Xanthocytophaga agilis: one gene and its partner. The protein of the gene in region 1 binds, or shares a complex with, the protein of each later gene. Links are inferred from orthologs where the notes say so. Each region holds a gene or a part of one and is shown in the gene's direction. Other genes may lie near its edges.

Region 1 (4,055 bases):
TCTCCAGCCGAATATAATTTCCATAGGAAGCTCTTTCAGACAGATCGGGAAATACATCCAGTACTTCATCCTTGCTTACCTGCAATTCATGCATTGGATCATATATATGTGTTCCTCTGTTTACCCGATACAAAGGACCAAAATAATATTTACACACAGATGCCAGAGAGAAGAGTTTATCCTGGCGGTAGCGTTTCATAAACTCTGTTTTGGCAGGTTCAGACAAAGCCATTGCGGAAGTAACACCTGCTTCAGTCTGCAAACGAGGTTCTCCATCACGAAATACTAGTGGCAGCCCTTTATAGTCCCCTTCAGAGGTCTTAAAATACAACAGAATCTTTGCCTGTGGGTATGTATTCAGATATTCTTCTAAAGGTTGCCAGAGTTTTTCGTGCCGAATGCCCATCTCAAAAAATAATAAATTCAAAGTTTGGTTGGTTCAAAAATGCATTTTTTTATGAAGAAAAACAGGGTATACTGTTATTTTATCAATAGAATTGTTTTCCGTTCACCATTTAAAGATTGCGATTTCACCAGTTTCTTCATTTTGCATGTCTTTCCCTAGCTTGGTTTAGTGTCCCGTTCTCGATTCTTCTACAGGCTTCTTCATTTTTTGCTTTCTTGTATCCAAAGTTGGTCTGTAGTCCAGAACATATTTCTTCTTATCACCCTGTCACTTTTTTGCTTGCCCAAAAAAGTAACCAAAAAAGGGCAAAAAATTCCAAAGCTTCGCCCCGCAAGACCAACGCTAGGCCCGCGGAATTTTTATCCTCACGCACCTGCACTACCACTCACGATTGAAGTGATCATTGTTTTCTTTGTGGCATGTACTGTTTGAGTATAGAAGTCGGCACAATAGTCAAGATCATCTTTTTGGTACAAAGAGAGTTTTGTTCCCTTTAAACGCGAACGGTCGTATCTGTGCGTTGGCAATCTTTCTGCCGCGAGGAAAGCCCATGGCTTTGCGGGGGGGAGGTTCGGCAGAAAGTGCCCTTTTTTGCTTCGTTTTTTGGGCAAGCAAAAAATGAAGAAACCTGTGGAAGAGCAAAATTCAGGAATCTGAGATAACATTGCAAACAGGGGAAGCAGAGTGAGATAGGAATAGTAAGCAAAAATGTCCTATACAATAAGCATTGCTAGAATGATCTAAATCTAAAAACTGTTAGGCTATTCTCTGAAACAATATTCATCACCATTCTAAAAAGATACTATTTTTGCCTGTGGCACATCATTTTTAACTCATGTGTTATACTTATCATGCCTCCTCGCCTTTCTCCTGACATATATATCCAAGGCATCCGCCAGGGAGATCGAATCATTCTGAGCCGTGCCATTACGCTGATTGAAAGCAGTTTACCAAAAGACCAGGCTCTTGCATCAGAAGTCATACAGGGGATATTGCCCTATATAGGCAACTCATTGCGGATAGGAATTACAGGCGTACCAGGAGTAGGCAAAAGCACCTTTATTGAAGCCTTTGGTAATCATATCACTTCACTAGGAAAAAAACTGGCAGTGCTGACAATTGACCCCAGCAGTCAGCGATCATACGGCAGTATTCTGGGAGACAAAACCCGTATGGAAACACTGGTAAACCAGCCCCTAGCCTATGTTCGGCCTTCGCCATCCGGCTCGTCACTGGGAGGTGTAGCCCGTAGCACACGTCAATCGATACTTCTTTGTGAAGCCGCAGGCTATGAAGTCATCTTTATTGAAACCGTTGGAGTGGGGCAATCTGAAACAACTGTTCATGGAATGGTTGACTTCTTTCTGCTGCTTATGCTGGCCGGTGCGGGTGATGAACTTCAGGGTATCAAAAGAGGCATCATGGAGATGGCTGATGCCATTGCGATTACTAAAGCAGATGGATCAAATATCATGGCTGCCCGTCAGGCTCGTGCCAGCTACCAGAATGCACTACACCTGATGCCTCCGACAGAGTCAGGCTGGATTCCGCCTGTGCATACATGTTCAGCCCTTACAGGAGACGGAATCAAAGAATTATGGCAAATGCTGGAGGAATATGTAAACCTTAGTAACCAAAATAGATTTTTACATAAGAAACGACAGGATCAGAACTTAAACTGGTTGCACGAAACTATACGGCAAGAACTGGAAACAGCCTTTTATCAAAATCCTTCCACTAAACAACAAATACCCCACATTGAGCAAAGCATATCTTCCGGAGAGATTACAGCACTATCGGGTGCCCAAAAACTTCTTCAAACGTACTTTACCCATTACTCTACTTCCCATCGTAGCTCAGATGGTGATTCATAGATAATATAGAAGTCTGAAAATAGTTCTGTAGCCGATCACTATACAAAACAGGCTTCTATCTATACAAATATTTTTAGTATAAAACCAATATCTACTCCCAGACTACAAACATATAAAACAAAATACTAAATCCATTGTATATCAACATATTAATTAAATATTTTTTATTTACTGAAACTCAAAAACACATGCATTTTTTTTGTATATTTAAAGTAGCAAAACTATGAAATTAACCACTTTATATTTACACTCTATATGCCTCGTTATCATACCAATACAACCGCTATTCGCAAATATAAATCTGACTATTATGGACTGATGGTCTATGAAGCCCGTCTGAATCATGAACTATTCCGGATGGCACAGCGCATTAAAGCGATTCAGAAGGATGAATCGCAATCTCTTGCGGATCAGACTCTTCTGACTAAACTACTGGTATACGCAACACAGCAAAAAGAAGAACTGGAAGCCCAACCTGCCTCCAAAGAACGTGATAAGCAGTTGAAGAAAGCGGAAAAAGAGTATAAAGAAGTCAATGCGAAACACAAACGCAATGAGTATCATCTGGCTGTGCTGGAAAAGAAAAAGGACAAAGACAATGCAGCTAAGTATGTGTTGAAAGAAATGAAGCGTGATCAGGTACGCATTCGCATTAAAACAGCCTATGCTATCTGGAAGAAGTTAGAAAAAGAGCAGCAAGAAGACTTTATGGACTTTGAGATGTTTCAGGCGCTGAAAACAGTTAAGCAAATACAGTCAACAACTATCCAAATTACATCTACTACTGCTTCAAAAACAGGATGTACCTCTACAAAACAACCAGTGGATATAGTAAAAAAATGGCCACGCACCAGCTCAGTTTTGTATGTATCCCGCCCTCAGCAGCCTTCCCTGTATCAACCTATCTCAACTAAGGTACAGGTATATAATGTGATGCAGGAGTAATTAAGCTATAGCATATTTCTTTCTTACAGACAACTTCTATCAACAGATAGAGGACGGATAGTTATTTGCATGTTCAGTCTTTGCAACGGAGAGATCTAGGTTCGAACAAATGTCCGAACCAATTTTGCATGTTTTTTCATAGTTGCAGAGTCTATACCAATGGGAATTAGTAGTTTAAAAACTCTTTTGAATCACTTTCTCCTAACATTTGCGAGGCAATCAGTCTAAAATCGTTTTCCTGGATTTCCAGAAAACCAAACCGAAATGGATATCCCCATTGCACTTTATTTTGAATAAAATCCAGTTGATCAATCAGAGGTAAAATAGAGGTTTGCTGACAGCTGTAAAAAGTTATGTTACGGCGAAAAGGGATAAAGTCCTCACTCATTTTGTGTGTGTAGACCAGTTCATCTGAAGCCTGTCCGATAGCAGTGAAAGCCATGCATTTTGCAGATCCTTTCATTTTTTCTGCCGGACTATATACAATTAGCCAATCATTGAGCGACATACGTTTGAGAGGTTCTTTCTTTCCATGACAAACCTGCATAAATCCTCCATTCACACCTCGTTGTGTATGTTCTTTTGATACAACTGCAATAAAATATCGTTGTTTCATATCAGAGTTTTTTAGCTACCTGTATCTGATGAAGCATTTCAGTAGGTAAAGCATCCACGATAGATTGTACTACAACTTTACGCCAGAGGAATCCCAATAGTCCTTAAACCTTCATAGTCGTGGTGATGCGTAAACCTTCCGTAGTTTCTTCGAAAGTATGCTCACCATACATGCGGCCCATAGGAAATCGGGTCATATCGGTAAAAGACTTGTT
Region 2 (4,222 bases), on another replicon or contig:
ATCGTCCGGGAGGTAAACCTATGTTGAATGGAGGCATAACCACAGAACATTTTTTCGACCTCTCTGTCCTACTTGAAGGCATTTTTCTTTCTCGGACACCTGTTTATTTTCATCTGAGACATACCCAATTAGAAAATCTCAGTAACTACTTACAGGAAGCAGAGAACGATGTTTCCACACTAATGGGAGGTATCATATTTGAAGAAATTGCTCTGTCAGCAATTTTACCAGATGAATTTACAAATGAAGCCTTAATACAATCTTTACAAGCCAATTCCTTATTCACCACACATACTCCTTATTTTAAGCCCCTAATTATAGAACCTGTTGGTGAACCTCTCGATGATAATACAGAAATGGAAACCTTTGCATTGCCGATGGTTACCTCGCTTGAATATCAATTGCAAACGATAGTTAAGCTGATAGACGATTTGGAGACTATTCTTCCACTTATAGATATTCTCTCTAAAGTAGGTTTTATAGTAGATATAGGTGACTATTATTTTATGGAAATAGCTAAACTGCGAGCTTTACGTTTAATATGGTGGCAAATAGGCAGAACTTTTCATCCTGAAGCAAATCTGATTGATGTTTTTATTTATGCACAAACAACTATGCTCGTTCCTCCTGTTGATGAGCCATACCATAGCCTGTTGACAAATACCACTCAGGCAATGTCTGCTATCATCGGTGGCTGTGATGCATTAGCTGTCCAGCCAGCTGCATTTACTAATCCCCAGGATATTATTTTAGGGAAGCACATTGCCAGAAATGTATCTGCCATTTTGCAGGAAGAATCGTATTTTGATAAAGTGGCAGATATAGGTGCAGGTTCTTACTTGATTGAGAATCTGACTCACCAGATAGCCAAAGCTGTATGGGACAGGTTATCAGTGTAATGTATTTTTACTCATCTTTTGCCACTTTATATGCAACCAGATTTCTCAAAGACGACATACTCTGATATTCAGAAAGCTTTGTCTAAAATTGCGGATAGTCTACCTCAAAAGAAGATATCTTTAAGTGAATCTGCCGAAGGTATTTCTATTCCAAATGCTTTTCAGGCACAGAAAAATGAATTTCCTCATCTGGTATTTGGAGCAGGTAAAGCCCCTTTTTTACGAGGCCCCTATGCCCCTATGTATACAACCCAACCCTGGACAGTACGACAATATGCAGGGTTCAGTACAGCGGAAGAATCCAATGCATTTTACCGACGTAACCTTGCCGCAGGACAAACCGGCCTTTCTGTAGCTTTTGATCTGGCAACTCATCGTGGCTATGATTCGGATCATCCTCGTGTAGTAGGCGATGTAGGCAAAGCTGGAGTTGCGATAGACTCTGTGGAAGACATGAAGATTCTGTTTGATCAGATTCCATTGGACAAGATGTCTGTATCGATGACGATGAATGGGGCAGTAATTCCTATTCTGGCATTTTATATAATAGCAGCAGAAGAACAAGGTGTAAAACCTGAACAATTAAGTGGGACCATTCAAAATGACATTTTGAAAGAGTTCATGGTCCGTAATACGTATATCTATCCGCCAGAATTTAGCATGCGTATTGTGGCAGATATATTTGCCTACACTTCAAAGCACATGGCAAAGTTCAATTCCATCTCTATTTCTGGTTATCATATGCAGGAGGCCGGGGCAACAGCAGATCTGGAGTTAGCATATACCCTGGCAGATGGCTTGGAATACATTCGTACAGGGCTGTCAGCAGGCATAGCTATTGACGATTTTGCTCCCCGATTGTCATTTTTCTGGGCTATTGGTATGAATCATTTTATGGAAATAGCCAAAATGCGTGCAGCGCGGATGCTTTGGGCCAAGATAGTAAAGCAGTTTAATCCCAAAAATGAAAAATCACTGGCATTACGAACACATTGCCAAACCTCAGGATGGAGTCTTACAGAACAAGATCCCTTTAATAATGTAGCTCGTACCTGTATTGAAGCCATGGCAGCCGTATTGGGAGGTACTCAGTCACTGCATACTAATGCCTTGGATGAAGCACTGGCTCTGCCATCTGATTTCTCAGCACGTATAGCTCGAAATACCCAACTATTTATCCGTGATCAAACAGGAGTAACCAAAACTATTGACCCATGGGGAGGTAGTTATTATATAGAGTACCTGACAAATGAACTGACAGAAAAAGCCTGGAAGCTGATTCAGGAGGTGGAAGCAATGGGAGGCATGACAAAAGCCATTTCAGAAGGACTACCTAAATTACGTATTGAGGAAGCCGCAGCCAGAAAACAAGCACGCATTGATTCCGGCAAAGATAAAATTATTGGGGTCAATTATTTAAAACCCGATACGGAGACATCCATTGAATTATTGGAAGTCGATAACACAGCAGTTCGAAATGCCCAGATAACACGTTTGACCCAAATTAAAGCTAGCAGAAATCAGGAGGCTGTTGATCAAGCATTAGCTACCCTTACTCGTATAGCAGAAACTGGACAAGGGAATCTGTTAGCGGCAGCTATTGAAGCAGCTCGTCAGAGAGCAACCTTGGGTGAAATATCTATGGCAATGGAAAGAATAGCTGGCAGATACAAAGCCGTTACTAAATCTATTACAGGAGTGTATATGCGTGAAGCATCTCAGGATGAGAATTTTCAGAAAGCCCGTAAGTTATCCGATCAGTTTGCTAACCTGGAAGGCAGACGTCCCCGTATCCTGATAGCCAAAATGGGACAGGATGGACATGATCGTGGAGCAAAAGTTATTGCTACTTCGTTTGCTGACCTGGGATTTGATGTTGACATTGGTCCATTATTCCAGACGCCAGAAGAAACAGCTCGTCAGGCAGCAGAAAATGATGTGCATATAGTAGGAGTCTCCTCACTGGCCGCCGGACACAAAACGTTAATACCTCAATTAATTAATGAATTGAAAAAACTAGGAAGGGAGGATATTAAAGTTGTTGCAGGAGGAGTTATTCCTCCTCAGGATTATAATTTTCTGTATAAAGCAGGTGTACAGGATATATTTGGACCAGGTACTGTCATTGCAATAGCAGCACAAAATATCTTACAAAAATTAATCTCTGATATGACAACCTATTAAATGAAAAGAGACAGATACAACTACCTGTCTCTTTTCCCTAATATATTTAATTCAACCTTAGTGAGTTGAATCTGCTTTTGATTCAATACTATCTTTTGCAACCTCAGCAGTTGAATCGATGGTTTCTGTAGCAGCATCTTGAACAGAATCAACAGCCTCAGTAGCCTCTGTTTCAGCAGCAGGCTTCGAATCACATGCAGAGAAAGCGATCGTTCCCAGAACAATAGCAGTAGCAACAAATAAATTTTTCATTTCTTTGTCTTTTGGTTTAAGGTTAAAGAACAAAATCTGCCTTTTATTCCTCAAATAATAAAAGGTAACCCAAATGAAAAAATAAAAGATAATGTGGGTTACGTTTTGTTTTTTCAGGTATTAAATACGCCTTGCATGAATAAAGTCCACTTTCAATCGGAAGAAGAATTAGTAATGGCGATTCGCCAGGGTGATGAACGTGCATTAGGGATAGTGTATAAGACCTATTTTCCTATGATTTTGCACTTTATCACTCACAATACAGGTACAGAACAAGAGGCCAAAGATATATATCAGGAAGCTATGATGATTTTCTATGAAAATATGCATGATCCTGATTTTGAACTCTCCTGTAAAGTAAAGACCTATGTATACTCTGTTAGCAGACGTTTGTGGCTCAAAAAGCTGACACAGCGAAACAAATACGTAGGTAAGATTGATGACTTCGAGAGCTTTATTCCATTTGTCAAAGATGAAGTAGATCCTGAAGAACAGGATGCTCAGTTTAAAGCTATGAACGAGGCGTTATCACAGTTAGGAGAACCTTGTCGTACTATTCTGGAAGATTTCTTTATTAATGACTTTTCCATGCAACAGATTACTGACAAAATGGGTTATACTAATACGGATAACGCAAAGAATCAGAAGTATAAATGCTTAATGCGATTGAAAAAGATATTTTTCTCAAAATATCAGATCTGATCCAAGTCATGTTGTTAAAACTATGATTACCCAGGAAATACAAGAACAAATTGAAAGCTATGTAGCCGAAAAGATGCCTGCAGCAGAGAAAGCATCATTCGAAAAAATGATGCAACAAGACAAACATCTCGCAGAGGCAGTCCGTCAACATCAGGTGATGGTAAATAGCTTTGCAACATTTAGCC

What was found. Proteins that work in one complex are often made in the same cells at the same time.
Region 2: the proteins of meaB (region 1) and scpA are in contact, whole or in part, in a crystal structure (PDB 8DPB), measured with the Methylorubrum extorquens proteins. The link is inferred for Xanthocytophaga agilis from one-to-one orthologs. Residues at the interface, in SOR26638.1 of Methylorubrum extorquens: Arg20, Ala21, Ala24, Arg25, Thr28, Ser32, Arg33, Arg34, His37, Thr98, Gly99, Gly100, Ser101, Ile102, Leu103, Lys106, Thr107, Ala110, Ala113, Ile114, Asp115, Arg116, Ala118, Phe119, Ile120, Arg121, Pro122, Pro124; in SOR27001.1 of Methylorubrum extorquens: Glu577, Glu578, Asn579, Asp580, Gly581, Arg582, Arg583, Arg585, His596, Ala604, Ser605, Ala608, Asp609, Gly611, Phe612, Asp613, Val614, Asp615, Ile616, Gly617, Pro618, Leu619, Glu625, Arg628, Gln629, Val631, Glu632, Asn633, Asp634, Glu661.

The regions. Positions count from the first base shown.
Region 1 is NZ_JASJOU010000005.1:105,177-109,231, forward strand. What follows is about bases 481-3,268. They hold meaB (methylmalonyl Co-A mutase-associated GTPase MeaB), read left to right. Parts: upstream 481-1,257; coding sequence 1,258-2,280; downstream 2,281-3,268. Other genes in these bases: QNI22_RS16130 (hypothetical protein), read left to right, coding at 2,536-3,225. Outside these bases: QNI22_RS16120 (McrB family protein), read right to left, coding at 1-427; QNI22_RS16135 (EVE domain-containing protein), read right to left, coding at 3,392-3,841; QNI22_RS16140 (SRPBCC family protein), read right to left, coding at 3,945-4,055. UniProt on the Escherichia coli protein: Binds and hydrolyzes GTP. Likely functions as a G-protein chaperone that assists AdoCbl cofactor delivery to the methylmalonyl-CoA mutase (MCM) ScpA and reactivation of the enzyme during catalysis.
Region 2 is NZ_JASJOU010000002.1:519,060-523,281, forward strand. What follows is about bases 552-3,506. They hold scpA (methylmalonyl-CoA mutase), read left to right. Parts: upstream 552-929; coding sequence 930-3,083; downstream 3,084-3,506. Other genes in these bases: QNI22_RS08985 (methylmalonyl-CoA mutase family protein), read left to right, coding at 552-899; QNI22_RS08995 (hypothetical protein), read right to left, coding at 3,141-3,335; QNI22_RS09000 (RNA polymerase sigma factor), read left to right, coding at 3,471-3,506. Outside these bases: more of QNI22_RS08985, read left to right, coding at 1-551; more of QNI22_RS09000, read left to right, coding at 3,507-4,037; QNI22_RS09005 (S1C family serine protease), read left to right, coding at 4,060-4,222. UniProt on the Escherichia coli protein: Catalyzes the interconversion of succinyl-CoA and methylmalonyl-CoA. Could be part of a pathway that converts succinate to propionate.